One region of the Streptomyces sp. NPDC047079 genome, then DNA from elsewhere that is predicted to be linked to it. Evidence: riboswitches for the same ligand, from Rfam matches in the RefSeq annotation. Region 1 holds a riboswitch; each other region holds the start of a gene.

What was found. Region 1 has a riboswitch for S-adenosylmethionine ahead of ABZ823_RS26495 (amino acid ABC transporter permease). Riboswitches for the same ligand answer to the same signal wherever they lie in the genome.
Region 2: linked by a shared signal. The riboswitch ahead of thrC (threonine synthase) and the one ahead of ABZ823_RS26495 (amino acid ABC transporter permease) in region 1 are both predicted to bind S-adenosylmethionine.
Region 3: linked by a shared signal. The riboswitch ahead of ABZ823_RS15660 (hypothetical protein) and the one ahead of ABZ823_RS26495 (amino acid ABC transporter permease) in region 1 are both predicted to bind S-adenosylmethionine.
Region 4: linked by a shared signal. The riboswitch ahead of ABZ823_RS11660 (aminotransferase class V-fold PLP-dependent enzyme) and the one ahead of ABZ823_RS26495 (amino acid ABC transporter permease) in region 1 are both predicted to bind S-adenosylmethionine.

Annotation. Positions count from the first base shown of each region.
Region 1 is NZ_JBEYUZ010000028.1:19,262-26,477, reverse strand. Features, by position in the region: gene ABZ823_RS26510 (LLM class flavin-dependent oxidoreductase) at 1-510, opposite strand, end outside; gene ABZ823_RS26505 (ABC transporter substrate-binding protein) at 611-1,636, opposite strand; gene ABZ823_RS26500 (amino acid ABC transporter ATP-binding protein) at 1,741-2,526, opposite strand; gene ABZ823_RS26495 (amino acid ABC transporter permease) at 2,523-3,503, opposite strand; SAM riboswitch class IV at 3,837-3,946, opposite strand; gene ABZ823_RS26490 (glutathione S-transferase C-terminal domain-containing protein) at 4,034-4,918, opposite strand; gene ABZ823_RS26485 (TetR/AcrR family transcriptional regulator) at 5,336-5,902, shown strand; gene ABZ823_RS26480 (DUF6510 family protein) at 5,960-6,202, opposite strand; partial or broken gene ABZ823_RS26475 (FAD-binding oxidoreductase) at 6,235-6,946, opposite strand; partial or broken gene ABZ823_RS26470 (amidohydrolase family protein) at 6,980-7,216, shown strand, end outside.
Region 2 is NZ_JBEYUZ010000012.1:57,734-64,949, reverse strand. Features, by position in the region: gene ABZ823_RS17810 (NADH:flavin oxidoreductase) at 1-333, opposite strand, end outside; gene groL (chaperonin GroEL) at 551-2,173, opposite strand; gene ABZ823_RS17800 (cold-shock protein) at 2,580-2,783, opposite strand; gene ABZ823_RS17795 (MoaD/ThiS family protein) at 3,235-3,510, opposite strand; gene thrC (threonine synthase) at 3,507-4,787, opposite strand; SAM riboswitch class I at 4,806-4,949, opposite strand; gene ABZ823_RS17785 (glucosyl-3-phosphoglycerate synthase) at 5,099-6,070, shown strand; gene ABZ823_RS17780 (trehalose-6-phosphate synthase) at 6,184-7,216, shown strand, end outside.
Region 3 is NZ_JBEYUZ010000010.1:12,017-19,232, forward strand. Features, by position in the region: gene ABZ823_RS15640 (DUF262 domain-containing protein) at 1-795, shown strand, start outside; gene ABZ823_RS15645 (hypothetical protein) at 821-1,375, shown strand; gene ABZ823_RS15650 (YceI family protein) at 1,436-2,350, opposite strand; gene ABZ823_RS15655 (ATP-binding protein) at 2,805-3,278, opposite strand; gene ABZ823_RS15660 (hypothetical protein) at 3,414-4,445, opposite strand; SAM riboswitch class IV at 4,501-4,610, opposite strand; gene ABZ823_RS15665 (DUF3293 domain-containing protein) at 4,864-5,418, shown strand; gene ABZ823_RS15670 (hypothetical protein) at 5,439-5,648, shown strand; gene ABZ823_RS15675 (helix-turn-helix transcriptional regulator) at 5,774-6,631, shown strand; gene ABZ823_RS15680 (DUF397 domain-containing protein) at 6,628-6,813, shown strand; gene ABZ823_RS15685 (EcsC family protein) at 6,865-7,216, opposite strand, start outside.
Region 4 is NZ_JBEYUZ010000006.1:166,386-173,601, forward strand. Features, by position in the region: gene ABZ823_RS11645 (Rieske 2Fe-2S domain-containing protein) at 1-464, shown strand, start outside; gene ABZ823_RS11650 (cytochrome bc complex cytochrome b subunit) at 461-2,098, shown strand; gene trpD (anthranilate phosphoribosyltransferase) at 2,233-3,297, shown strand; SAM riboswitch class IV at 3,456-3,572, shown strand; partial or broken gene ABZ823_RS11660 (aminotransferase class V-fold PLP-dependent enzyme) at 3,775-5,176, shown strand; gene ABZ823_RS11665 (Lrp/AsnC ligand binding domain-containing protein) at 5,239-5,520, opposite strand; gene ABZ823_RS11670 (rhomboid family intramembrane serine protease) at 5,517-6,248, opposite strand; gene ABZ823_RS11675 (hypothetical protein) at 6,408-6,647, shown strand; gene ABZ823_RS11680 (NYN domain-containing protein) at 6,682-7,216, shown strand, end outside.

The DNA.
Region 1 (7,216 bases):
GAAGAGGTCGGTCAGCACCTCCTGGGCGCCGGGGCTGTCGTAGCCGTCGATACGGGGCAGGGTGCGGCGGCCGAAGTGGGCGGCTTCGCCGGGGCGCGCGCTGATCCGGACGCGTACGCCCGCGCGACCGGTGCTTACGTAGTCGAGGGTGGCGATCGCCTTGGAGATGTGGAACGGCTCTGTGTGCGTGACGACTACGGTCGGCACCAGCCCTATGTGTCGCGTCAGTGGTGCGATGCGGGCGGCGATCAGTACGGCGTCGAGCCGTCCGCGGACCTGGTCGGTGCGCTCGTCCGGGTCGAGTGCGTGCGACGACTGCGGGCCGAGCCCGTCCTCGATGGTCACGAAGTCGAGCAGACCGCGCTCGGCCTCCGCGACCAGGTCGGCCCAGTAGCCGGCGGTGAACAGGTCCCGGGGCCGGGCCTCCGGCTCGCGCCAGGAGGCGGGATGCCAGCCGGTGCCGTCGAGGGCCACGGCGAGGTGCAGGGGGGCGGGAGAGGTTGAGGACACGAGTGGGTGCCTTCCTGGATGTCCGTAAGGAGAGTGGACGGACCCTCGCGGGAGCAGTGCGGCCTCGGCCGGCCGCATGGCGCGAGGGCTTCGCCGGGGATCAGGAGTTGTCGAGCGGCAGGCCCGGAGGGTTGGTCTCCGACTTGGCCACGGCCTCGTTCGACAGGTTCCAGGCTGCCAGCCACTGGGCGTACTGGCCGTTCTCGATCAGGTGGTTGATGGCATCGGTGACCGGCTTCGCCAGGCCGCTGTCCTTCTTCGACGTCGCCGCGATCAGCCCCTGGAGCGTCTCGCCGGCGCCGGACAACGTGCCCGCGTTGCGGGTGGCCCGAGGCGTGTGCGCGCCCTGGGTGATGTGGTACGCGATGGACGGGTTGGGGCCGAGGTACGCGTCGATCCTGCCGCCGGCCAGCGCCAGATGGAGGCTGTTGTTGTCCTGGAAGTACTTGACGGTGAGCTTCTTGCCCTCCTTGGCCAGCTTCGCCTTCCACCCCAGGAGGATCCGCTCCTGGTTGGTGCCGGAGCCGACGGAGACGGTCTTGCCCGCGAGGTTCTCGTAGTCGCCGTCGAAGTTCCAGGTGCTCTGCTTCGGCACCTCGAAGGCGAGGTTGTCCTCGCGGTAGGAGGCGAACTCGTACTTCCTCTTGCGCTCTTCGGTGTCGGTGACGTTGGAGAAGGCGATGTCGACCTTGCCGCTGTCGAGGCCGACGAAGAGGTTCTCCCATGTCGAGTTCCTCACCTCCGGCTTGAGGCCGAGCACGGCGGCCACCAGACGTCCGAGGTCGGGTTCGGCGCCGGTGAGGGTCTTCTGGTCGCCGCCGACGTACGCGAGCGGCGGGAGGCCGGAGGGCAGGGCGCCGACGCCGATCTGAAGGGTGCCTCTCCTGCGCAGGGCCGCGGGCAGTTCGGCGCTGATCGACTTCACCTCGGACACCTTCAGGGTGGTCTGGCGGGCGGCGCCGTTGGAGAGCTGCCCCACGGCGACCGTGCCGGAGGCCGCGTTCTCCGTGGTGGTGGCGGCGTCGCTGGTGCCCCCGCAGGCGGCGAGCCCGGCTGCGAGGGTGACGACGGCGGTGCCCGCGGTGAGGCCGCGGCGGAAGCGGGTGCGGAGAGTGAGGGTGCGCATGGCTGTCCTTGTTCGGTGAGCGGTGGGGAGGGACACGAAAGGCCTGGGGGGAACGCGGACCGGGCGGTCCTCTCGCTCCAGGGGGGCGGTGAGGGGAGGTGTGGTCAGAGCACCTTGCTCAGGAAGTCCCTCGTCCGCTCGTGCCGTGGGCGGTCGAGCACCTGGTCCGGCGGTCCCTGTTCGACGATCCGGCCGCCGTCCATGAAGACCACCCGGTCGGCGACCTCACGTGCGAAGCCGATCTCGTGGGTGACGATGACGAGGGTGGTGCCGCCGCGGGCCAGGTCCTTGATGACGGCGAGCACCTCGCCGACGAGTTCGGGGTCGAGGGCGGAGGTGGGTTCGTCGAAGAGGATGACTCCGGGGCGCAGGGCGAGCGCGCGGGCGATGGCCACGCGCTGCTGCTGACCCCCCGACAACTGCCGGGGATAGGCCCGCTCCTTGTCGGCGAGTCCGACCCGCCCGAGCAGGTCGCGGGCCAGCTCCTGGGCGTCCGGCTTGGTCAGTCGGCCGGTCGCCACCGGGGCGGCGGCCACATTGTCCAGCACGGTCAGATGGGGGAAGAGGTTGAAGTTCTGGAAGACGAATCCGATGCGGCCGCGCTGGGCCAGGATCGCCCGCTCGCTCAGTTCCTTCAGGCGGTCGCCGTGCCGGCGCACGCCGATGGGCTCGCCGTTCACGCTGACGTAGCCGCGTTCGGGCTTCTCCAGGTGGTTGATCACCCTCAGCAGGGTCGACTTGCCGGAGCCGGACGGGCCGAGGATCACGGTCACCTCGCCCGGCCGTACGGTCAACTCGATGCCGTCCAGCACCCGGTGGGCGCCGAACGACTTGTGCACGTCGTGGACCTCGACGGCGGCGGGGCGGGTGCCCGGTGTCCCGGTGGTCATACGGCGGCCTCCTCGCGCGCGCGTTCCCGCAGGTCGTGAAGACCGTTGCGGAGCTTCTGGAAGGGGGTCGGCGGCAGGGACCGGGTGGCGCCGCGGGCGTAGTGCCGCTCGACGTAGAACTGGACGACCGACACGAGGCTGGTGAGGATCAGGTACCAGACGGTGACGACCAGCAGCAGGGGGACGATGTCGCCGGGGTAGGTGCTGCCCATGGTCTGCGCGGAGCCGAACAGGTCCAGCAGCGAGACGTAGAACACCAGCGAGGTGCCCTTGATCAGGCCGATCAGCTGGTTGACGTAGTGGGGGATGATGGATCTGAGGGCCTGCGGAAGGACGATCCTCTTGAACTGGTAGCTCCTGGGCAGCCCGAGTGCGGCGGCCGCCTCGTGCTGGCCCTGGTCGACGGAGAGGATGCCGCCGCGGACGACCTCCGCGGCGTAGGCCGCCTCGTTCAGGCTCAGACCGACGACGGCGACGACCATGTCGGTGGCGAGCCGTGACTCGTCGAAGGTGAAGAAGGCGGGGCCGAAGGGGACGCCGATGCTCAGCGTCCTGTACAGCGCGCCGAAGTTGTAGAGGAAGATCAGCACCACGATCAGCGGTATGGAGCGCAGCGCCCATACATAGATCCAGCTCAGCCCGCGCAGCACGGGGCTTTGTGACAGCCGGGCCAGCGCGAGGAGGATTCCGCCGAGCAGCCCGAGCACCGCGCTGAACGCGGTCACTTCGAGGGTGATGAGCAGTCCGTCGAGGAGGGTGGGGCGCAGAAACCAGTAGGTGAAACGGTCCCACTGGTAGAAGGGGTTGGACACCAGTCCATGGACGAACTGGGCCATCAGTACGAGCACGACGGCGGTGGCGATCCAGCGGCCCGGCCGGCGCAGGGGCAGCACCCGCTGGGCCCTCGGGGGCCCCGCGGCGGTCTCGTCGGGCGGCGACGGGGCGAGGGACACGGCGGCGCCGGGGGATTCACTCATGGCAGGCTCCAGCGGAGTCGGACGCCCCGGGGCGGCGCGCGCCGCCGCACGACCGGGCGGCGGGGACCGCCGGGAGTGAGGGGGCGTGGGAGGCGCACGGGACCAAGGGCGGGACGGAAACGTGGGCGGACCGCGGCGGCGGTGCGCGTCGGGGATGCGGAACGCCGTCAGGCGTGGCGGCGGGCAGAGCCCGGGGTGGTACACAGTGCGCTGTTGACGCGGAGCAGGTCGACGGAACGGTTCGCGCACAGCAGGACGCAGCCCCGGGGCCGCGGAGCGGCTGTCCTCGAAGCTGCGTACATCACTGCCACCGTCACTGTTCCGGGCCCGGGGGCCACGCGCTTACCGAAACGTCATCCGGTCGGGTCGTCACCTGGGGCACCCCACCGCGGTGCGAGGGTTGCCGGTCAGCCAGCCAGGGCTTGTCGCCGACGCTCATGACCTTTCTGGCCGTAAGTTAAGGCAGGCGCCCCGAGCGCTGTCAACGGGCGTCCGTCACGTGATACGTGGCGCGGCGCGCCGCGCGTCCGTCAACAGGGCCGTGCCGCCGTGCCCTCGGGAAGGTGCGCCGCCCAGTCCAGGATCTGCACCGCAGCGCCCGCGGCCTCGAGTCCGCGACAGTGCGCGTGATGCCGGCGGGCGATGCCGTCGAGGTCCAGGTGTGGTCCGAAGGCGGGGTGGGCGGCCAGCCGGCGGGCGTAGGACCACAGGTGCGGGTGGTCGGCGACGCGATGCACCGCGGCCGCGTCCAGGTGCCAGCGGTGCACGGTGTCGAGTTGCACCAGGCTCACCCACAACTGCACATCGGCGGCGCTGAGTTGTTCAGGCAACAGATACCCCTGACGGGCCAGCCGCCCGTTGAGTGACCCCAGGGTGCGCAGCAGCGAGGTGAGCGCGGCGTGCCGCTCCTCCTCGTCGGCGTCGGCGCGTCCGGCGCGCTGGGCGGCCGCTTCGATGCCCTGGGCGCACAGGCGCTGGACACCCTCGATCTCCGCGTCGGCGCCCTGGGGGTAGAGCGCGGGGCGGCCCGCGCCGAAGCGGTGGGCCAGGTCGCGCATGATGTCGGAGGCATGGGTGCTGACGATCCGGCCCGACCAGTCGTCGCTGAGCACCGGCGCCACGGCGGCCGCGGAGTAGCGATGGGCGCTCGCCTCGTACAGGGGGCGCAGTGCCGAGTGCTCGCCCCTGGGCCCGTCGGGCACCGCGGGCAGCAGGGTCACGGGGAGGACCTCGTCGAGGCCGAGCAGGCTGTGGGTGATGGCGATCCGCAGGGACCGCGGACAGGACAGGGACAGGTGGAGGCGGTAGCGCCGCGGTACGGCGTAGTGGCCGCTGCGGGCGTCACGGCCGATCCTGCCGCGGAAGGCGGGGGCGGGTTGGGCGGACGGGAGCGCGGTCAGGGCATGGGCGGACATGTCTCTCCCCGGGGTTGGTTGCGCGAAGGTGCGAGGGGGCGGCCCACGGGCGGGCGGGGCTCCCCGGCCGCCGGGCGACGGGGTGGGGCGCGGGCCCGGCACCGCCGGTTCAGCGCAGGGGACCGGATGCGCTGCAGACACGCAGCAGATCGATGTGACGGCGGGAGGTCAGAAGGAGGGACCGCCGGCGTGTGCGGTGCGCACGGCCGTTGACCGGCTCCAGGCGTCCCATGCTTCCCTACCCGTTCACTAGGAAATCCCTACTGGAGTGTCGATCGGGCTCCGGTCCGCGTCAAGGGGCGGTCCGCGGAGTGAGAGGGCCACACGCGCGGGACGATTGCGGTCTCCGGGTGACGGCAGGACCGTGCGTGTTCGCCGCGCCTTGACAGTGCCCGATGTGAGTGATTGGCTACTCACATGCCGAAGGATCGCCCCCGCCAGTTGTCCACCGCCGAGGAGCGCCGCGATACCGTGCTGCGCACCGCGATCGGGGCGTTCGCCGCGCGGGGCTACTTCGGCACCACCACGGCCGAGGTGGCCAAGGCGGCGGGCATCTCCCAGGCGTACGTCTACCGGCTCTTCCCCAACAAGGAACTTCTGTTCGTCGCCGTGGTCGAGCACTGCTTCGTACAGGTGCGGGCGAGTCTGGAACGGGCGGCCGCCGAGGCCCGGGGCAGCTCCCCCGAGGTCGTGCTGTCGGTCATGGGCGATGCCTACGCCAAGCTGATCAGCGACAACGACCTGATGCTGATCCAGCTCCACGCGCAGGCCGCGGCCGTCTCGGAACCCGCGGTGCGCGAGGCCGTCCGGCAGGGGTACGCCCGGCTGGTGGAGTACGTCCGAGGCGCATCCGGCGGCAGCGAGAGGCAGATCCAGGACTTCTTCGCCGTGGGCATGCTCTGTCACCTGATCGTGTCCATGGGGGCCGACGAGGTGGAAGCCCCCTGGACGCGGACTCTGGCGGCAGGAATCACCCACTACTGACGGCTCCAACGAGCGCCAGGACTACACCTGGGCGGTACGGAATCGGAAAGCGCCCGTTCAGCCGCCCACCGTCAGCCAGACGTATCCCCCGTCCCGGACCAGTCTGAGCGCGATGTACGTGCATCCGGGGCAGCATGCGGTCAGTCCCGGCTCCGGCCCGTAGACATGGAGTTCGGCGAGCGGGCCCGACCGCGCGCACTCGGGACGGCGCCACCAGGCCGTGGTGGGTTCCACGGCGAGGATCTCCGAGAGCGGGCCGGCAAGGCAGTTGCCGTCGAGGTGCGCGGTCGCGTCCGCCATGATGGGCCTCCGGTGCGGTGGGTTACGGCGGTTCAGCCGAAGCGTTCGGTACGGATGGTGGCCGGGTCCCGTCCCCCGTCGACCAGCAGGTTCCCGACGGTCTCGACGAAGGCGGTGGGCCCGCAGACGTAGACGGGGCCGGTCCGCCCGAGCCCGGCGGTCGAGACGTCGAGGTCGGCCGGGGTCACGCGGCCGGGTGCCCGCGTGGCGCCCGGCGGGGCCTTGCGGGTGTACACGATGCGGACGTCCAGGTCGGCGTGCCCGTCGGCCAGGTGGTCGCGGTACCAGACATCGTCCGGGGTGCGTACGGAGTACAGCAGGTGGAACCGGGCTGCCGGACCGCGCCTCGCGATGGGCGCGGACCATCGCGGCCAACGGCACCACACCGGAGCCCCCGGCGACCAGCAGCACGGGTTCGCTCTGTTCGGGCCGCCATACGAACCAGTTGCCGAGCGGCCCCCGCACCTCCACGTCCGTCCCGAGCGGCAGTCCGTCGGCCAGGTAGGGCGAGACCTCCCCGTCCGGCACGGCCTGGACGCCCAGCTCGATGCGGTCCCCGTCGGCCGGTGCGGCCAGGGAGTAGCTGCGTACGGCCTGGTAGCCGTCGTCGGCGGTAAGTCGTACGTCGACGTGCTGGCCCGGCAGATGGCCCGGCCAGCCGGGCACGTCGAAGACGAGGGAGCGGGCGGTGGCGGTCTGGGCGTGCCGCTCGACGAGCCGTGCCCTGCGCCAGGCGATGGCCATGGTCAGTCGCCCCAGTTGCGCTGCTCACGCTACTTCGCGCAGCCGCGCCCGGAACTCGCCTCCGATTACGAGGTGGAGTTCGAGAAGGCGGTTCGTCTGCTCATGGAGAACGGCTGGGGTTTCCGCCTCCATGCCACCTACGACGAGACCATCCGGCGTGACCTCGCGGTGTTCGAGAAGCTCGCCGCGGAGGGGCTCTTCCCGGCCGGGAACCGCTGGCTGTTCGACCACGCGGAGACGGTCTCCACGGACAGCATCGACCGTGTCGTG
Region 2 (7,216 bases), on a different contig from region 1:
CAGCTGCGGCACGATCGTGCCGCCCGCCGTGTGCACCGCCTCGGCGACCTTCGCCCAGCCGGCCAGCTGCTCCTCGCCGTGGAACCGCGGGATGCGGTCACTCTGGCCGGCCGACGGGTGGCCCACATAGGTGCCCTCGGTGACGATCAGCCCGACACCGGCGGCCGCGCGCCGCGCGTAGTACGCCACCACGTCCTCGCCCGGGGTGCCTCCCGGTGAGAACTGGCGCGTCATGGGCGCCATGACGATTCGGTTGGGGACGGTCAGGCCGTTGATCGTGGCGGGGCGGGAGAGGATCCGGGCCGCGCGGGAGGCGGAGACGGTGACAGTCACGTGGGGGAGCTCCTCGGCAATGTCAGAAGGGACCGGCTGGTATGTGCACATGCATGGACGGCATGCACAGGGGTCAACCGGGACCGTCCGGCACGGCATTCCTGCACCCGGATGCTCCACCCTGTGATCCCGGACACGCCCGAGGGCGGCACCCCCTGTCTCCAGGGAGTGCCGCCCTCGGTTGTGTCCAGCGACGGACCGGTGATCCTCGGAAGGATCAGAAGTCCATGTCACCGCCCGGCATGCCGCCACCGGCGGGCGCGGCGGCCTTCTCCGGCTTGTCGGCGATGACGGCCTCGGTGGTGAGGAACAGCGCGGCGATGGAGGCGGCGTTCTGCAGGGCGGAACGGGTCACCTTCGCCGGGTCGATGATGCCTTCCTTGACCAGGTCGACGTACTCGCCGGTCGCGGCGTTCAGGCCGTGGCCCGGGGTCAGGTTGCGCACCTTCTCCACCACGACGCCGCCCTCGAGGCCGGCGTTGACGGCGATCTGCTTCAGCGGGGCCTCGAGCGCCAGCTTGACGGCGGCGGCACCGGTGGCCTCGTCGCCCTCGAGCTCCAGCTTCTCGAAGACCTGGGAGGCCTGGAGCAGGGCCACGCCGCCACCGGCGACGATGCCCTCCTCGACGGCCGCCTTCGCGTTGCGGACGGCGTCCTCGATGCGGTGCTTGCGCTCCTTGAGCTCGACCTCGGTGGCGGCACCGGCCTTGATGACGGCCACGCCGCCGGCCAGCTTCGCCAGGCGCTCCTGCAGCTTCTCGCGGTCGTAGTCGGAGTCGCTGTTCTCGATCTCGGCGCGGATCTGGTTCACGCGGCCCTGCACCTGCTCCGGGGAGCCGGCGCCGTCGACGATGGTGGTCTCGTCCTTGGTGATGACGACCTTGCGGGCGCGGCCCAGGAGGTCCAGGGTCGCGTTCTCCAGCTTGAGGCCGACCTCCTCGGAGATGACCTCGCCGCCCGTGAGGATGGCGATGTCGCCGAGCATGGCCTTGCGGCGGTCACCGAAGCCCGGGGCCTTGACGGCGACGGACTTGAAGGTGCCGCGGATCTTGTTGACGACCAGGGTCGACAGGGCCTCGCCCTCGACGTCCTCGGCGATGATCAGCAGCGGCTTGCCCGACTGCATGACCTTCTCCAGGAGCGGGAGCAGGTCCTTGACCGAGGAGATCTTGCCGTTGTAGATCAGGATGTACGGGTCGTCGAGGACGGCCTCCATACGCTCCATGTCGGTGGCGAAGTACGCCGAGATGTAGCCCTTGTCGAAGCGCATGCCCTCGGTGAGCTCCAGCTCGAGACCGAAGGTCTGCGACTCCTCGACGGTGATGACGCCTTCCTTGCCGACCTTGTCCATAGCCTCGGCGATCAGCTCGCCGATCTGGGTGTCGGCGGCGGAGATGGAGGCCGTGGAGGCGATCTGCTCCTTGGTCTCGACGTCCTTCGCCTGCTCCAGCAGGGCGGCGCAGACGGCCTCGACGGCCGTCTCGATACCACGCTTGAGGGCCATCGGGTTGGCACCGGCGGCTACGTTGCGCAGGCCCTCCTTGACCAGGGCCTGGGCGAGCACGGTAGCGGTGGTCGTACCGTCACCGGCGACGTCGTCCGTCTTCTTGGCGACTTCCTTGACCAGCTCGGCGCCGATCTTCTCGTACGGGTCCTCGAGCTCGATCTCCTTGGCGATGGAGACGCCGTCGTTGGTGATCGTGGGGGCGCCCCACTTCTTCTCGAGGACGACGTTGCGGCCCTTGGGGCCGAGGGTCACCTTGACGGCGTCCGCGAGCTGGTTCATGCCGCGCTCGAGGCCGCGCCGCGCCTCCTCGTCGAACGCGATGATCTTGGCCATGTGAAGTGGTCCCTCCAGGACTGGGGGTGATTACTTCGGACCGCGCCCGCGCCCGCGACGGACGGCCCCGGCCGGAGGTTCCTTGCCCCACCCGGTCCGTGGCCTCACCGACCCGGTCCTTCTTTGTCACTCTCACCTTCAGAGTGCTAACGCCAATGATTAGCACTCGCCCCCCGAGAGTGCAAGGTGCGCCCGCGGAGCGGGCTCGTTGAGGGGTGGCGGTCGGGTGACGGGCGGGCGCAAGGTGCGCCCGCGGAGCGGGCCCGCCTCAGGAGTGGCGGTCGGGTGACGGGCGGGGCAGGGGCGCGCCCCAGGTGCGCCCTCCGCGGACAGACCGAGGGGCTCGTACCCCAACGGGATACGAGCCCCTCGACACGTCGAACAGTTCAGTCGTCGGCGCGCAACCTCAGCCGGCCAGGCGGACCATGTCCGCCTGCGGCCCCTTCTGACCCTGCGAGATCTCGAACTCGACCCGCTGGCCCTCTTCCAGGGTGCGGTAGCCGTCCATCTGAATCGCGCTGTAGTGGACGAATACATCCGCACCACCGTCGACCGCGATGAAGCCGTACCCCTTCTCCGCGTTGAACCACTTGACGGTGCCCTGAGCCATGCCTAACTCCCCTATTACTGGCCCTTGCACAGATCCACACCTCGCGGATCCGGGTCAGACCTCACCCCCCAACGGTTGGGGGCGTGCGCCGGAACGCGTCGACCGCGGCTGAATGTATCTGCCCAACTGCCGTCTGCAACAGGTCAATCGGACGAGAAATCCGGGCATGACCGGTCGGGAATGTACGGAGAATTCACTCTAATTCAGGGCAAGTCGGGCCCGGCAAATGGAACGAATGGCGCAAAAACCCTGCCTACTTTGGCTACTTCTTGTCGGGTAGGCGGCAGGGACTCCGGGGTGTCCGACCGGGAAACCGGGAGCGGCTTCCCCAACTGTACCTCGCTCAACCATGCAGAATTGCCCCCTCCGTTTCTCTCACGGAGAGGGCAATTCGATGAACTCTCAGTGTTCTCGTTACTGTGGGTAACGGTCACACGGGGGTGAGTGGCCGTCAGCCGCCCGCGACCGCCGGGATGATGGAGACGCCCGCGCCGTCCGGCGTCACCGTGTCGAGGCCCTGCTCGAAGCGGACGTCGTCGTCGTCGACGTACACGTTGACGAAGCGACGCAGCTTGCCCTGGTCGTCGAGGACTCGGGCGGCGATGCCGGCGTGGTTCTTGTCCAGGTCGGCGATGACCTCGGCGAGGGTCGCGCCCTCGGCGGCGACCTCGGCCCGGCCTCCGGTGTAGGTGCGCAGGATGGTGGGGATGCGAACGGTCACGCTCATGCGAGGCCAGCCTCTCGGAAGGAGTCCAGGGTCGGACGGATCGTCGCGGTGAGGCCGGTGCCCGCCACCGCGTCCAGGGTCTTGAGACCGTCCCCGGTGTTGAGGACGACGGTCGTCTTCGTCGGATCGAGCACACCGCTCTCGATCAGCTTGCGCGTCACGCCCACCGTCACACCGCCCGCCGTCTCCGCGAAGATGCCCTCGGTGCGGGCGAGCAGCTTGATGGCGTCCACGATCTGCTCGTCCGTCACGTCCTCCACGGCCCCGCCGGTGCGGCGCGCGATGTCGAGGACGTACGGACCGTCCGCCGGGTTGCCGATCGCCAGCGACTTGGCGATCGTGTCCGGCTTCTGCGGCCGTACGACGTCGTGGCCCGCCTTGAACGCGGTGGACACCGGCGAGCACCCCTCGGCCTGCGCACCGAAGATCTTGTACGGCTTGTCCTCGACCAGCCCGAGGCCGATCAGCTCCCGCAGCCCCTTGTCGATCTTCGTGAGCTGTGAGCCGGAGGCGATCGGGACCACGATCTGGTCCGGCAACCGCCAGCCCAGCTGCTCGGCGATCTCGTACGCCAGGGTCTTGGACCCTTCCGCGTAGTAGGGACGCAGGTTGACGTTGACGAAGCCCCATCCCTCGCCGGCCGGGTCGCCGATCAGCTCCGAGCAGAAGCGGTTCACATCGTCGTAGTTGCCCTCGATGCCGACGAGGTCGCCGCCGTAGATCGCGGCCATGACGATCTTGCCCTGTTCCAGGTCGTGCGGGATGAAGACGCAGGAGCGCAAGCCGGCCCGGGCCGCCGCGGCGCCCACCGCGCCCGCAAGGTTGCCGGTGGAGGAGCAGGAGAGGGTGGTGAAGCCGAAGACGCGCGCCGCCTCGAGCGCCTGGGCGACCACGCGGTCCTTGAAGGAGTGCGTCGGGTTGCCGGAGTCGTCCTTGACATACAACCCGCCGGTCACGCCCAGCTCTCGCGCCAGGTTGTCGGCCTTGACGAGCTTGGTCCAGCCCGGGTTGAGGTTCGGCTTGTCGGCGACGTCCGCCGGGACCGGGAGGAGCGGCGCGTAGCGCCAGATGTTCGCGGGGCCGGCCTCGATCCGCTTCCGCAGCTCCTCGGTGTCGTAGCCCGAGAAGTCGTACTCGATCTCCAGCGGGCCGAAACACTCCTCGCAGGCGAAGACCGGGCCGAGGGGCACCCTGTGACCGCACTCGCGGCAGGACAGGGCCGCGGCCGGGCCGAGGCTCACGGAGTCGGTGGTGCTTCCAACTGTCTGCACAGCCATGTCAGGCGAGGCCCTCTCTCCTCATCTTCCTCACGACGCATCTCGCCGCGAGACGGATTTGGCACCTTCCCTAGCCGGGAGCCTCGCGGTGGAAGACGAGAACCGGCTGGAGGGTTGCCGGGGCTTCATCGGGCCGTGTCCCTCTGCCCCTCTGGATGAGCTGTATGCGGTTGTTTCACTGGTGATAAGCGGCGGCGACCTCCGACATGCGATGGTCACCGGCGTTGTTCAAGACTGTAACCGAAGGCCTGGACAGTTGAGACAGTCGTCCGAACCGCGAGATGGATCACCGAATGTGAGGAGCGCAGACCGTGCTGGAAGAAGTCGAGCGCTGGCTGAGCACCCGCTCCTGGTCCGTGACCGATCGCCCGCTCCACCAGATCCTGGCCGCCAAACGCACCTCGGGCTCGTCGGTCAGTGTCGTGCTGCCCGCGCTCAACGAGGAGGAGACGGTCGGTGAGATCGTCGCCGTGATCCGCCACGACCTCATGCAGCAGGTGCCGCTCGTGGACGAGATCGTCGTCGTCGACTCGGGTTCCACGGACCGCACCTCCGAGGTCGCCGCGGCGGCCGGCGCGACGGTGGTGCACCGCGACGCCGTCCTGCCGCGCATCCCGGCCGTGCCCGGCAAGGGCGAGGTGCTGTGGCGCTCCCTCCTGGTCACCCGCGGGGACATCGTCTGCTTCGTCGACGCGGATCTGAGGGAGTTCTCCTCGGACTTCGTCTCCGGGATCGTGGGCCCGCTGCTCACCGACCCGGGCGTGGACCTCGTGAAGGCGATGTACGACCGGCCCCTGGCCCTGGCCGGTGAGCGCGCCTCCGGGACGACCGCGGCGGGCCAGGGCGGCCGCGTCACCGAGCTGATGGCGCGCCCGCTGCTCAATATGCACTGGCCGCAACTGGCCGGTTTCGTGCAGCCGCTCGGCGGCGAGTACGCCGCCCGCCGCTCCCTGCTGGAGCGGCTCCCGTTCCCGGTCGGCTACGGCGTGGAACTGGGCATGCTGGTCGACGCCCTGCACCTGGTGGGCCTGGACGCCCTGGCCCAGGTCGACGTCGGCGTGCGCATCCACCGCCACCAGGACGGCCAGGCGCTGGGCCGCATGGCCGCGGCGATCTACCGGACCGCACAGCTGCGGCTGGCCCGTGGCCATCTGGTCCGCCCCGCCCTCACCCAGTTCGAGCGTATCGAGGGCGGCTTCGAGCCACGGACGTACACGGTGGACACGGAGGAGCGCCCGCCGATGGCGGAGATCGCGGAGTACGCCGACCGGCGGGCGGCCTGAGCCTTCCCCGCGGAGGGAAACGGTCCGCCGCCGCGACGCCACCGCGTTGTGCTGCTTCGCATACGGCTGAAGGGAACGTTTGAGCGTTTTCGGCTCGGGCTAGGTTTGGTGGCATGGCTTCGAATGCGGCTTCCGTTCTGGTGGCGTCCAACCGCGGCCCGGTCTCGTACGCGCTGGACGAGACCGGCCGGCTCACCGCCAAGCGCGGCGGGGGCGGACTGGTCTCCGGCCTGTCGGCGATCGGCCCCGACGCGGACGCGGTGTGGGTCTGCTCGGCGCTGAACGACAGCGACCGGGAGGCGGTACGGCAAACGGGCGGCACGCTGGACCCGGCCGACACCGGCGGTCAGCGCGTACGGATGCTCGACATCGACCCCCAGGTGCACGCCGACGCGTACAACGGCATCGCGAACTCGGTCCTGTGGTTCGTGCACCACATGCTGTACCAGACGCCGCTGGAGCCTGTCTTCGACGCGGAGTTCCGGCGGCAGTGGGCGGCCTACGAGACGTACAACCGGGCGTTCGCCGAGGCGCTGGCCGAGGAGGCGGCCGAGGGCGCGGCGGTCCTGGTGCAGGACTACCACCTCACCCTGACGCCCCGGATGCTCCGCGAGCTGAGGCCCGACCTGCGGATCGGCCACTTCTCGCACACGCCGTGGGCGCCGCCGGAGTACTTCCGCCTGCTGCCCGACGACATCGCCGCGCAGGTGCTCGGCGGAATCCTGGGCGCGGACCGTGCGGCGTTCCTCACCCAGCGGTGGGCGGACGCGTTCACGGAGAGCTGTCACGCGGTCCTCGGTCCGGGCATCGCCTCGGGCACCCGCATCGGTGTCCACGGGCTGGGCGCGGACGCCGAGTTCCTGCGCGAGCGGGCGCACCGGCCGGACGTGGCCGAGCGGATGCGGACCCTGCGCGAACAGATCGGTACGGCCCCCGACGGCAGGCCCCGCAAGTCGATCGTGCGGGTGGACCGCACGGAGCTGTCGAAGAACATCGTGCGCGGGCTGCTGGCGTACGAGGAGCTGCTCGAGTCGCATACGGAGTGGCGGGAACGGGTCGTCCACGTGGCGTTCGCGTACCCGTCCCGCCAGGACCTGGCCGTCTACCGCGACTACACGGCGGAGGTGCAGCGGGTGGCGGCGGAGA
Region 3 (7,216 bases), on a different contig from region 1:
AACAGCGTCCTGATTCCGCTGGCCTACTACCTCCACCGCCGCAACCTGAGTGACAACTACCGCACCTCAGACGTCTTCAGGGATGACCGCACCGAGATCCGCCGATGGCTCCAGCGCTCGCTCATGAAGTCCGGCGTATGGGGCAGTGGCCTTGACCGTCTGCTCACCGGCCTCCGCGCGACCCTCGAAAAGGAGGGCGGACAGGGCTGGCCGACCGAGGCCATAGAACGGGAGATGGCGCGGCAGGGCAAGCCGCTCCGCTTCGAGCCGACCGAAATCGAAGACCTCCTTGACCTCAGGTACGGGTCCAAGCGGCTGTTCCCCATGCTCGCGATGCTGTACCCGGGCGTCGACACCCGTGACCACTTCCAGGAAGACCACATCTTCCCGCGCAGTGTCCTGCGGTCACGGGTCAAGCTGCGCAAGGCCGGTGTACCCGAGGACGCGCTTCCGCTCATCGAGGACCGCGCTGACAGGGCGGCCAACCTGCAGCTGCTCAGAGGAGGCGAGAACAATTCGAAACAGGCCTCCCTGCCGGCCGCTTGGTTGCAGAAACACTTCCGGTCGGAGGCCGAGCGCCAAAGCTGGTTGCGCGAGTACGACGCGACCGGCCTGCCCGAGGATGTGACAGGGTTCGTCGAGTTCTACGACGTACGACGTGAGCGCATGCGACAGCGCCTCGTGGACCTCCTGGACGTGAACAGCCGCACAGTCCAGGAGCCGATCCTTGTCACACCGGAGTCCGGGCAGACCGTTCCGGACGACGAGCCCGATCCGGGGAACGAGGGGCTGTAGCGCCGGGGAAGGAAGGCAGGCTGACTTGGCTGACGACAAGGATCGGCGCAGCAAGGTCCTCAGGACGGAAATCCAGGGTGCTTCATCGCACCTACTGATCATCGGAGACCGGGCCGCCCTGAGCTGGGTGGTGACCGAGCAGCGGATGGCGTTCCCCGCGGGGCGGGCGCAGGCGGCCCGGGCGCTGGAGGAAGGCGATGAGATCTTCCTCTACACCACCCGCGGCTGCTTCCGGAATCCGACGCGAGACCTCGGGCGGGTCGTCGGCCGGGGCACGATCGCCAGTCCGGTGCGGGCCCTGGACGAGCCGGTCGTCTTCGGCGAGCGGACCTTTCCGGAGGTCTGCCGCCTAAAGGTGTCCGGCCTGGCCCGCTGCCGTGAGGGGCTGGTCCTGCGCGACCTGGTCCCGCGCCTGTCGGTGTTCCCCGACCCGGCCACGTGGAGTGTCCGCATGCGGCGCGCGTCGCTGACGCTGCCCGTGGCTGACGCCGGCCTGATGCGTGCGGAGTTGGAGCCGTTGCTGCGCCCCTACGACGAGGCGGCCGAGGGCTACCGCTGGAAGGAACCTGTGTCGGGTTAGTCCGGAGCGTCGGACACCGGCCTCCGCAGGTCGGCGGAGCGCGGAGGGCCGGCGTTTCGCCTACTCCGGGGGCGTGGGGGTCTCGGGGGTGCGGTACATCGCCTGGACATCCAGCTCCAGCTGCACGGTCGGCCCGACGACCGCGATGCCCCGGGCCAGCATGGAACGCCAGTTGAGGGTGAAGTCCTCGCGGTGCAACTCCGCCTTAGCCAGTGCCGCGCAGCGCAGTTCCTGCTCGTAGCCGCCGTTCACCGTACCGAGGTACGTCGTGTCCAGGCCCACGGAGCGGCTGATGCCATGCATGGTGAGCGTGCCGTGCAGCGTCCACTTGGAGCCGCCGCGGTAGACGAACCGGGTGCTGGTGAAGTCGATGTACGGATGACGCTCGACGTCGAGGAAGTCCGCGGAACGCAGGTGGTTGTCACGGGTCTTGTTGCCCGTGGTGATGCTGGAGGCGTCGATACGTACCGAGGCCTGGGAGTCGGCCATGTCCGGTGCGATGCGGATGCCGCCGTCGAAACGGGTGAAGCGGCCGTGGACGTGTGCCATGCCCACGTGCTTGGCGATGAACCGGATCGCGGTGTGCGGCGGGTCGAACAACCAGGTGCCGGGCGGTGGGAGTTCCAGCTGGCGGGCGGGAAGCAGCGCGATGCGCGCGGGGGCGAGGACGGCTCCGGCGACCATGTCGACGTGCTCGCGGGCGGGTGTGAGCCCCTCCGCCGCAGCCATCACGCTGTAGGAGCCCGGCGGCAGGGTCACCATGAACAGGCCGTACGGGTCGGTGGTGCCGCACGTGACGACGCGGTGGCTGTCCAGCGCCGTCACCGTGACCTCGGCACCCCCCAGGGGCTGCCCCATGGGATCGACGACCTCGCAGGCGTATGCGCCCGCGCCGGCCGGCAGGGGTACGGAGAGGCCCGGCGCGGCACCGAAAGCGGTGCGGGAACGCCGACGCCGGAGCAGTCCGAGGGCCATGCTCTTCGCCTTTCTTGAGCCGTGTCACCACCGCGAACCTCGCGGACGTGCCGACGTCCACGGTTGCCAAGAGCTTTCCTGAACTGGTTGCAGGCGCGATGAGATCAACTTTTCAACGATCATAGAACAGGCGGTGCGGAGCGGTTCCTCGCTGATGTCGACGTGCGGCAACACACTCCAGCGCGTCCGACCACCCCAATGGCCGTATTCAGCGGGCCGTATCGCGACTCCTTGGCCTTGCGCTTTGCGCCGCTGCTGTGGCGAACGGCACCCAAAATTCCCCGAGGTGTACGCGGGGCTCGCCGCTCCATCACGCGGCCCACACATTGCCCGCACGTTGGGACGACTCAGAGCCGGGGCCAGAACGCGTGGGCGGGTTCGGGCGCCCGGCATGGTCCAGCCGCAGGCGCCGCATGGCCGCACGCCGCGTGCGTCCGCGACGCCCGCTCCGGCGTCAGTCGAGTCCCTCCATCTGCCGGGAACCCTGGGCGCTAGAGATGTCGATTTCCGCCCAGACGGTCTTGCCGCCCGGCGGGTACGGCTCCGTGTCCCAGCGGTCGGCCAGGGCGGTAACTAGGAGAAGGCCACGGCCTGTCTCACTGTCGGGCCATGTCCCGAAGTCGGTGACGGCTGACGGGATGTGGTCACCCCGAGCATCGGTGACCGCGATCCGCAGCAGGCCGCCCGTACGGTCGAGGCGGAGCGCCAGGCGGAAGTCTCGGCCCTGAACCCGGCCGTGCAGCGCCGCGTTGGCCGCCAGCTCCGCAACGATCTGCTCCGCGCGCTCGACCACGGACGGTGATACCTGCCAGGCCCGCAACTCCGCAGCCGTGAGCAACCGGGCGAGCCTTGCGCCGCGACGGGTGGAGGACAGCTGTTGCGCGAAAGTCCTGGCGGCGGTGGATGCGTGGGGAATGGTCACGTTCATGAGGGCCACCGTGGGGGGCACGCGGGGGCGCACGCCAGGGGAAGGGCCCGTACGCTGCGTGAGAGTACGGGCGCATCCCCTGGACGGTACGACGGTCAGCCGTCACTGAGCCGATGCGGCAACGCCAAGGGGCTGTCAGTAATGCTCCAGGTCCAGAAGGACGTAGCAGCGGGACCAGTTGACGGTCCACTCGCCACCCATCTCGTAACCGGCCTCCCGCACCTGCTCGGTCACCCGCTCCAGTACGCTCCGCAGCGCGTCCAGACTTCCGGCGTCCTCGAACATGCCGCTGGGCTCCGACACGGGTCCGCGGTACATCACATGCTCATCTCCCCAACGTGTCCCGACGAGCTCGACGGTGTGGGTGTCACCGTCGTTCTCGACCGACACGTAGTAGCTGATCTCGCCTGATTCCCCATTCGCGTCATTGCCGGAGGAATCCGCATCCGGGGTTTCGTTCGGGGAAGCTGCGGCATCACAAACGCAGGAGGACCACCAGAGACGCCAGGGCCCGACCGTGTCCCATCTTTCCGCGTCCAGCGTCCTCTGGGCGACTTCGGCGAGAAGGGCGAGTCCCCGGAGCGAGCGTCTGTCGAAGTCCGGTGGGAGCTCGCCGCTCAGGTCGAACGACGGGTCCTGCGCCATACCTCCGGGGAAGGCGTCCACGAGTTCCAGGAGGCAATCGTCGTCGCCGTGCTCCCACTCCTCAGGGTTGTCCACCTTGGCGTAGCGCTCCTTGTCCGCCTCGCTGCACCAGCAGAGACCAGGCACGCAGCAACACGTGCCGGTGGCTGTCTCGTCGGCCTGGGTGGCGTCCTCGGCAGCCTCAACCGCCATGGAAACCGGGACAGGTTCCTGGCAAGGAGAAGGTGAGGGCCGGCCCGGGGTGAGGCAGACCGCCTCCAGCCGTGCTTTTCCGATACGGCTGTTGCTCAGCCACTCAGGCACCTCGTCGCGGATGTCGACTGCCCGTGCCTGCAGTGGTTGGTCCCCGTTGCGGTAGAAGGCGATATCGCAGAAGCTGTCGAGCCATTCGTCGAAGAGCTCGTCGGTCCCCGGCCGGCCGAGGCCGCTCGACTCGGCCGTGCGGAACCGTGCCCGCGCGGCAGCGAGGTCGATGAGCGGAAGGCCTTCGCGGCCAGGCGATGTCTCGGAGGGAACGGGCATGTCAGTAGCCTCCCGGAGTCGAAGGACCCCGGTAGCGCTGTTGCCACACCCCGGTGATCTGCGGTTTCCCACGCATTTCGCGTGGCTCGGCCGTCACCCGGAGCACCTCGTCCAGGGCGGGGATGCCGTCCAGCAAGCCGGGACTTGGCGCTGGAACACACGACCGAGCGGGAAGCTAACACCCGCGTCGATCTTCCGCAACATCTCCCACAACCCTTTACTCCGGGGCGGGAGTCATGACATCTTGCGGCTCGGCCAACCGGGCGTCGCGCATGGCCGGGACAGCCGCCGGCCGACCATCTCGCCCACTGCGCGAGTGGCCTACCGGCCAGGACCACGCCCCCATGAACCCGTGGGGACGAGCACCGATCTCCCTGCACGACGTGTAAGGGGGTCCTTCGTTTCACAGGAGGCCCTTGTGCACGCCACCGACGCAACCGGTACGCCTCGTAACTGGGATCTCTACCGGACCGCGGTCGCCCACATCCGGTTCCAGGGCCGGACGGTACGAGTCGAACCGCGTCCCTGGGGCACAGCTGAAGGCTCTTTCCCGGAATCAGCCGGCAGCCGCACCGTCCACGTGATCACGGCCTGGAATCCCCGTGGGCGTACCGCTTCCGCCGACGACAACGCCCGCGCTCAGGGCCTGTTGGTCAACGAGATCCGCAGCCGTGCTCTCACCTGGTGGTCCGCCGAAGGAGGCGATGCGTGCGGCACGCACCGCGAGGAGAGCGTCGCCGTCGTCGGCCTCAGCGACGCTGCCGCGCGGGAACTCGGACGGCGTTTCGGCCAGGACGCGATCTTCGCCTGGACCCCCGACGCCTGGCGCGTGCTGGCATGCGACAACGAGGCTGCGGCTGTGAGCGGATGGGCCGCGTGCCAGAGCCGCCGGCTTGCATCGCTTCGCCCGAGCGGCGACGCCGAGCGCGACCGCTCGGACGGATCGTCGGAGCGGCACCTCGGCGAGAGCTGACATACACAGGAGATGAACCCATGGGCATGTATCCCATGCGCACGCCGGACCACTGCCCCCGCTGCGGCAGGAAGCTGGCCGGTCCGCCTGCCCAGCGGATCAAGGCCGACGGCTTCCCGGCGGAGGTGACCTACGAGACCGACCCGGTGTGCGGCGCGCGTTGGCACGTGTGGGACAAGACGTCCCCGCTGCGCCACTTGGCCTGTCCCTATGTGGAGGGCACGGGCTGACGCGGGCCGCCTCCGTACGGTGAGTCGGCGTACGGACACGTTCGGTGGACAGTACGAATTCGAGTTGGCCACGCTGGGGTGTCGATGCGGGGTTTGGTACGTGTGCACCTGGAGGTGGGCCTCGAATGACGACCGACAACGTCGAACCGGCGGCGGGAGCGGAGTGCGTACGGGAACCGGACCCGTCGGACAGCCTGCGGACGTTCGGAGCGGTCGTGCAGGCGCTGCGCGAGCATGCGGGGCTGAGCCGGGTGGAGTTCGGCGAGATCGTCCGCTTCTCCAAGCACACAGTGGAGTCAGTGGAGTTGGGGCGCCGGATGCCGGATGCGTCTTTCGTCGAGCGCGCGGAGGAGGCGCTGGGCAACACGGGGGCGCTGCGGAACTCGGCGCGGTTTCTGACTCGGGGGGAGGCGGGGCTGGCGGCTTGGTTCCGGCAGTGGGCTCGGCTGGAGCGTGTGGCGGTGAGTCTGTGTACGTATGAGTGCCGGTTGGTGCCGGGGTTGTTGCAGTCGGAGGGGTATGCGCGGGCGGTGTTCGAGGGGACCGTTCCGGTGGCGCCGGACGACCAGCTTGAGAGCTTCATGGAGCGGCGGATGGAACGCCAGCGGATGCTGTACGAACGGCCGACGACCCCGTTCAGCTTCATCGTCGAGGAGCATGTGTTCCGGCGCCGGTCCGGAGACGCGGGCCAGATGCGGGAGTTGTTCGATCACGTGCTGGAGCTGAGCGCACCGCGCAACGTGACACTTCAGATCGTGCCGCTGGAAGCGGGGTTACACGCTTGCCTCGACGGCCCGCTCCAGCTGTTGGAGACCCCGAAGGGGCAGCGGCTTGCCTACTCCGAGGGGCAGCAGAACGGCCGTCTGATCTCCGACCCGAAAGAGGTGAGCCTGCTCCAGCAGCGCTATGACACACTTCGCTCGCAGGCCCTGAACGCCCAGGACTCGCGGGGGCTGCTGGGGCGACTCCGAGGAGAGCTATGAGCACGACGGAACTGGCCTGGTTCAAGTCCAGCTACAGCGGTAGCCAGGGTGACAGCTGCGTGGAGGTCGCTGTCACCGAACAGGCCGTACACGTACGGGACTCCAAGGACATGACGCGTCCGCACTTCGCTGTCGCGCGCGAGGAGTGGCAGCGGTTCGTGGGGTTCGCGGCGGGGTCCTGAGCCGCGTCGTCCCGGCGGTCGCGTGATGACGTGCACCGCCGGGACAACGGGTCAGTGAAGGTCGGGTCCGCCCGCCTCGACGATCTCGTCGAGCACGCTGATCTCCTCGTCGGCGTCGTCCGGCACATCGGGGTCGTCGCCGAGAAATGGTCCGGGTGCCTCCTCGTCAGCGAGATGCGGATACTTCTCCAGGAGGAACCGCCGCCGGTACGCCATGTCGGCGGCGTCGACGATCCCCTCCAGAGTGGTCCAGTTGAGGGTGCCTCCAACAACGATCCCGAATGCGGGTACGGCCTTGCCGAGCCCCTTCTTGGTGAGACGAAAGCCGAACGCCTTCGCGAACTGCGTGGAGACCTTGGTGACGACTGACTCGCTGAGGACTTCCCACGTCTTGCCGCGGAAG
Region 4 (7,216 bases), on a different contig from region 1:
GGCGCAAGGGCAGGCTCATCGTCAACATGAACACGAACCAGCCGATGCGCCCGTCGGACGTCGCGGTCGGTTCCCTCACCTTCGCCAAGCCCGAGGGCCTGGAGGAGACCAACGAGGACTTCCAGAAGGAGATCGCCAAGGCGGCCCTGATGCTCGTCCGGCTCCAGCCGGAGAACATCAAGGACAAGAAGGAACTCGAGTGGTCCCACGAGGGCATCGTGGCCTACTCGAAGATCTGCACCCACGTCGGTTGCCCGATCTCCCTGTACGAGCAGCAGACGCACCACGTCCTCTGCCCGTGCCACCAGTCCACCTTCGACCTCTCCGACGGTGCCCGGGTCATCTTCGGCCCGGCCGGTCACGCCCTGCCGCAGCTGCGCATCGGCGTCAACGCGGACGGCTACCTCGAGGCGCTCGGCGACTTCGAAGAGCCCGTCGGTCCTGCTTTCTGGGAGCGCGGATGAGCACTACACCGAGCAATGAGTCCGCTTCGCGCGGAGGGGCACCGGCCGGCGAGCGCCTCGCCGACTGGGCCGACGGCCGCCTGGGGATCTACTCCCTGGCCAAGTCGAACATGCGCAAGATCTTCCCCGACCACTGGTCGTTCATGTTGGGTGAGGTCTGCCTCTACAGCTTCATCGTCATCATCCTCACGGGTGTGTACCTGACGCTGTTCTTCCACCCCTCGATGAACGAGGTGGTGTACCACGGCAGTTACGTGCCGCTCCAGGGTCAGCTGATGAGCGAGGCGTTCAACTCGACGCTGCACATCAGCTTCGACGTCCGTGGCGGTCTGCTGATCCGGCAGATCCACCACTGGGCGGCGCTGATCTTCCTCGCCGGCATGTTCGTGCACATGATGCGCGTGTTCTTCACGGGCGCGTTCCGCAAGCCGCGTGAGATCAACTGGCTGTTCGGCTTCCTGCTGTTCGTCCTGGGCATGTTCACCGGCTTCACCGGTTACTCGCTCCCGGACGACCTGCTCTCCGGCACCGGTGTCCGCTTCATGGAGGGCGCGATCCTGTCCGTGCCGATCGTCGGCACGTACCTGTCGTTCTTCCTCTTCGGCGGCGAGTTCCCCGGCGGCGACTTCGTGGCCCGGTTCTACTCGATCCACATCCTGCTGCTGCCGGGCATCATGCTCGGCCTGGTGGTCGGCCACCTGATCCTGGTCTTCTACCACAAGCACACGCAGTTCGCGGGTCCCGGAAAGACGAACAACAACGTCGTCGGCATGCCGCTGCTGCCGGTCTACATGGCCAAGGCCGGAGGCTTCTTCTTCCTGGTCTTCGGTGTCATCGCGGCCGTCGCGGCGGTCGCCCAGATCAACCCGATCTGGGCCATGGGCCCCTACCGTCCGGACCAGGTGTCCACCGGCGCCCAGCCCGACTGGTACATGGGCTTCTCCGAGGGTCTCATCCGTACGATGCCGGGCTGGGAGATCAACCTGTGGGGCCACACGCTCGCCCTGGGCGTGCTCGTCCCGCTGATGATCTTCCCGCTGGTCCTGGTCGCGATCGCGGTCTACCCGTTCGTCGAGTCCTGGGTCACGGGCGACAAGCGCGAGCACCACATCCTGGACCGCCCGCGCAACGCGCCGACGCGTACGGCCTTCGGTGCCGCCTGGATCGCGTGGTACTTCGTGCTGTTGGTCGCCGGCGGCAACGACCTGTGGGCCACGCACTTCCACCTGTCGATCAACGCGATCACCTGGTTCGTCCGCATCGCCTTCTTCGTGGTGCCGGTGCTCGTGTTCATCGTCACCAAGCGGATCTGCCTCGGCCTTCAGCGCCGCGACCGCGACAAGGTGCTGCACGGCCGTGAGTCGGGCATCATCAAGCGGCTGCCGCACGGTGAGTTCATCGAGGTCCACGAGCCGCTCAGCCAGGAGCAGCTGCACACGCTCACGGCGCACGAGCAGTACAAGCCGGCCGAGATCGGCCCGACGGTCGACGAGAACGGCGTCGAGCGGAAGGTCAAGGGCCCGGAGAAGCTGCGTGCCAGGCTGAGCAACGCCTACTACGGGGAGAACAACCAGATCCCCAAGCCCACGGTCGAGGAGTACAAGGAGATCACGAGCGGCCACGGCCACCACTGATCGCTGCGCGCGCCACGCCACGGTCGAAGGGCCCCGTCCTCCTGGACGGGGTCCTTTGCCGTGTCCCGGGCTGGATAGGGTGGACCTGTTCGGAACGTGCGTCCCCGACCGGGACATCGACCCAGGAGCGGCTTATGAGCGCTGTGACCCCCGCTGGAGGCGACACCGCGGCGGGCCGTTCCTGGCCCCAGGTGCTGAACGGGCTGCTGGACGGCCGTGACCAGAGCGCGGACGACACGGCCTGGGCGATGGACCGCATCATGCGCGGCGAGGCGACGGACGCGCAGATCGCCGGGTTCGCGGTGGCGCTGCGCGCCAAGGGCGAGACGGTGGAGGAGATCACCGGACTGGTCCGGGCGATGTACGAGCACGCGAACGTCATCGAGGTGCCGGGGCCGACGGTCGACATCGTCGGGACGGGCGGTGACGGCGCGAGGACCGTGAACATCTCCACGATGTCGTCGATCGTGGTGGCCGGCACGGGAGCCAAGGTCGTCAAGCACGGCAACCGGGCCGCGTCCTCCGCGTCCGGGGCCTCGGACGTGCTGGAGAAGCTCGGCGTCAATCTGGAGCTGCCGGTGCGGCGGGTGGCCGAGGTCGCCGAGGAAGCCGGGATCACCTTCTGCTTCGCGGTGAAGTTCCACCCCGCCCTGCGGCATGTGGCCGCGGCGCGCGGCCAGCTCGGAATCCGTACGACGTTCAATGTCCTGGGCCCGCTGACCAACCCGGCGCGCGTGAAGGCGCAGGCGGTGGGCGTCGCGGACCCGCGGATGGCGCCGATCGTGGCGGGCGTCCTCGCCGAACGCGGCAACTCGTCCCTGGTCTTCCGGGGCGACGACGGACTGGACGAGCTGACGACGACCTCGACGTCGCGGGTGTGGGTGGTCCGTGACGGCAAGGTCACCGAGGAGGCCTTCGACCCCCGGGACGCCGGCATCGAGCTGGTGCCGGTGGAGGCGTTGCGCGGGGCTGACGCCTCCTACAACGCCGACGTGGCGCGGCGCCTGCTGAACGGGGAGACCGGGCCGGTGAGGGACGCGGTGCTGCTGAACTCCGCGGCGGCGCTGGTTGCCCTGGAGCCGACACAGGCCCCGCTGACCGAGCAGCTGCGCGCGGGGATGCAGAAGGCGGCGGAGTCGATCGACTCGGGGGCCGCGAGGCGGACGCTGGAACGCTGGGTGGCCGCGAGCAACCGGTAGTGCCCCATGGCGTTGGGGAGCCCGGCCCGGCCGGGCTCCCCAACGTTCCCGCCCCGTCCCCCCTTGCCCCCGCCCTACCGGCGCGGAGGGATGCCGTATGTCCCGGCATCCGGACAGAGGTTGCGGTCGGGTGATCACCTCACGTAGCGTCCTGCCCAGGTCATGAGCGACAGCCACTCGGCCCCGGCCGGCTGTCCGGCAACCCTCCGTCCGTGGCGGGGTGCCCCGGGTGAAGACCGGGCCGCAGGCAGCGAGGTCTGCGGCAAGCGCGGACCCCTCGCACGCTTGGGATGAGCGTGGGGCCAGGGGTCCTGGTCGTTCGAGGGAGCCTTCCGTGAGCAAGCGAATGCGCTAGGGCCGCAGAGCCCCGCCTCCGCATCCCCCTTTTCACCCTTTCCCGTGCCGTTGACGCAGCCGCGCGCCGCCCTGCGCGCCGTCCGGCGCGGTGATCACCTACGCCTTCACGGGAGTGCACCCATGTCCGTCTCCGCCCTTGCCGTCGACCAGTCCGTTTGTGCCCCGCTGCCCGTTCTGGGCCGGGATGTCAGCGTCCCGCTCGTCACCGGCGGCGAAGTCACCTACGCCGCGCTCGACTACGCGGCCAGCGCCCCCACGCTCCAGCGGGTCTGGGACGACGTGGCGGCGTACGCGCCGTACTACGGCAGCGTCCACCGGGGCGCCGGGTACCTGTCGCAGCTGTCCACGGACCTCTTCGAGAACGCGCGCCGGACCGTCGCCGCGTTCCTCGACTGCCGCGAGGAGGACCAGGTGGTCTTCACCCGGTCCACCACCGACTCGCTCAACCTCCTCGCAGCCACCCTGCCGGCCGGCTGCCAGGTCTTCGTCTTCGAGACCGAGCACCACGCCTCGCTGCTGCCCTGGCGGGACGCCCGCGTCACCTTCCTCGACGCCCCGCGCACCCCCCAGCAGGCCGTACGGACCCTGGAGCGCGCCCTCGCGGACCGTGAGCCCCACGGACCGGCCCTCGTCTGTGTCACCGGTGCCTCCAACGTCACCGGCGAGCTGTGGCCCGTACGCGAGCTTGCGGCGGCCGCCCACGCCCACGGCGCCCGTATCGTCCTGGACGCCGCCCAGCTGGCCCCGCACCACCCCGTGTCGGTGAGGGACCTCGACGTCGACTGGGTCGCCTTCTCCGGCCACAAGCTGTACGCCCCGTTCGGCTCCGGCGTGCTGGCGGGCCGCGCCGACTGGCTGCGCGAGGCCGAGCCGTACCTCGCCGGCGGCGGCGCCAGCCGCAAGGTCACGCGGCGCACGGACGGGGGAGTGGACGTGGAGTGGCACGAGACCGCGGCCCGGCACGAGGCCGGTTCACCCAACGTCATCGGCGCCTACGCCATCGCCTCCGCCTGCAAGGCCCTCACGGAAGCGGGCTTCGACACGCTCGTCGCCCGTGAGCAGTACCTCGTCCGCAAGGTCAGGGAAGGGCTCGCCCAGGTCCCGGAGGTCACGGTCCTCTCCCTGTTCGGTGACGACGCGCCCCGCGTCGGCGTCCTCTCGTTCGTCGTCGAGGGCTGGAACAGCTCCCATTTCGCCGCCGCGCTCTCCGCCGAGTACGGCATCGGTGTCCGTGACGGCCTCTTCTGCGCCCATCCGCTGGTGCGCACCCTGCTCGGCAGCGACCCTGGGACCCAGGGCGAGTGCGGGGCCCCCGAGGCCGCCCCCGGAGAGAAGTCCCTGAACGCCATCCGCGTCAGCTTCGGCGCGGGCACGCCCGACGAGCACGTGGAGCGTTTCGTCCGGGCGGTCGGGGAGATGGTCCGGGACGGCGCCCGGTGGCAGTACCGCACGCAGGACGGGCGGTGCGTCCCGGCGGTGTGACCGCGGGCCCTGTCGCCGTACCCCCTGGTCGTCGAGCTAGTTGTCGAGTCCGATCGCCTGGTCGTCGAGCTAGTTGTCGAGCCCGATCGCCTGGTCGTCGAGCTAGTTGTCGAGCCCGATCGCGAACGCCGCCTCCAGGTCGTGCTGGGAGTACGTGCGGAAGGCGACGTGCGTGTCCGTGCCGAGGACGCCCGGGATCTTGCTGATCCGGCCGGGGATGACGTCCGCAAGGTCGTCATGGGCCTTCACCCGGACCATGGCGATCAGGTCGTAGGTGCCGGTGACGGAGAAGACCTCGCTGACGGAGTCCAGCGCGGCGATCGACTCCGCGATCTCGGGGATCCGGTCCACGCTGGTCTTGATGAGCACGATCGCGGTGATCACGGCTGGTGTTCTCCCTCAGGGGCCTGGGCTGGTGGTTTCACCCTACTCGTACTGCCATAGCGCACCCACGCGTACAGGAAGCCCAGCGCGAAGCCCACGAGATGGGCCAGATAGGCCACGCCCGGGCCCTGGGAGGCGCGGCCCGCGGCGATCCACTGGAGCGTTGCCCAGAAGGGCAGCACCACCCAGGCGGGGAAGCGCAGCGGCAGGAAGAAGAGGAAAGGGAAGAGACTGGTCACCCTGGCTCCGGGGAACAGGAACAGGAACGCGCCGAGAACCGCGGAGATCGCCCCGGAGGCCCCGACCAGCGTCTGTGCGGAGTCGGCGTTGGCCGCCGCGTACCCGAGCAGCGCGAGAAAGCCGCAGCCCCCGTAGAACAGGGCGAACTCCAGATGGCCCATCCGCTCCTCGGTCATCGCCCCGAAGACATAGAGGAACAGCATGTTGCCGAGCAGATGCACCCAGCTGCCGTGCACGAACAGTGCCGTCGCGGGCGTGAGGGCGGCCCGTGGGGCCCCGCTGAACAGTTCCGTGGGGACCACCCCCCAGCGGGTGAAATAGGCCCGCTGGGCGGCGAGCAGCTCGTCGCCCCTGCCGTACGCCGGATTCAGGCCCGAGGCCGGTCCCAGCGCGAAGATCAGACAGCACAGGGCAATCAGTCCGTACGTCACGGGCGCCGACTGTCCCCGCAGCGCCCTGCCGACCGTACTGCTCCAGGTGCTGATCATGGGACAGAGCATGGCGTAACGGGATCGATCCGCACAGAGCGCCTCGCCGCGGGATACGGGCGGGCGGCGACTACCCGCCAGGCCGTAGGGTTACGAGCCACACGCTCCAGGGAAACTGGCGCATCACGGAGACTGGAAGAAGAGGGAAGAGCAGCCACGATGACGGTTCCCCTGCCGACCGAGACGACCCGCTGGCGCTGCATGCTCTGCGGCAACCTCACCCGGTTCGACGTGACCCGCTCGTCGAAGGTCGTCGAGTACGTGCACCTCGATCTGGCCGGGGAGCCGAAGGTCGAGGAGCGCGACGTGGTCAGTGAGACCATCGAGTCGGTGCGTTGCCGCTGGTGCAACGCCCTGGATCAGGTGGAGCTCGTGGACAGGCCGGGAGCCGGCTCCTGAGGGAGGCGGCCCCGCACAGACATTGGGGTGACGGATGGCGGAGACTTCGGGCGGGGAGCCGGTCGACGGCACCGCTGAGGTGCTCGACCGCCCGCTGCCCGACGGAGTGCGCCGCCGGGTCGTCCAGATCGTCTCGGACGGCTTCGGCGGACTGACGCTGGCCGAACTGCCCGCACAGCTGCGGCAGTACGCCCGGTTCACCCCGAACCGCCGGATCAAGTTCGCCGGCAACGCCATGGCGGCGGCCCTGGAGGGCGATGCGCTGTTCCGGCAGCGGATCGCGGAGAGGCTCAGAGAGGCGCAGCCGGAACTCACCGGCGCCCTCGACTCCGGCTCGCCGCCCCCGGCCGCGGACCCGCTCGACGTGGCGGCCGCGGCCTATGTACTGCGCCCGGCGGGCTGGGTGAAGCTGGTGACCGCCGCGGGCGAGGAAGCCCAGCGGGCGGACGCCGAGCGCGCCGACGAGGAGAACCGGGCCGAGCTGGAGCGGCTGCGCGCGGAGCTGGCGGCCGCCCGCGAGCAGACCCGCACGGAGACCGAACGGCTGCGCGGGGAGCTGGAGTCGGCCC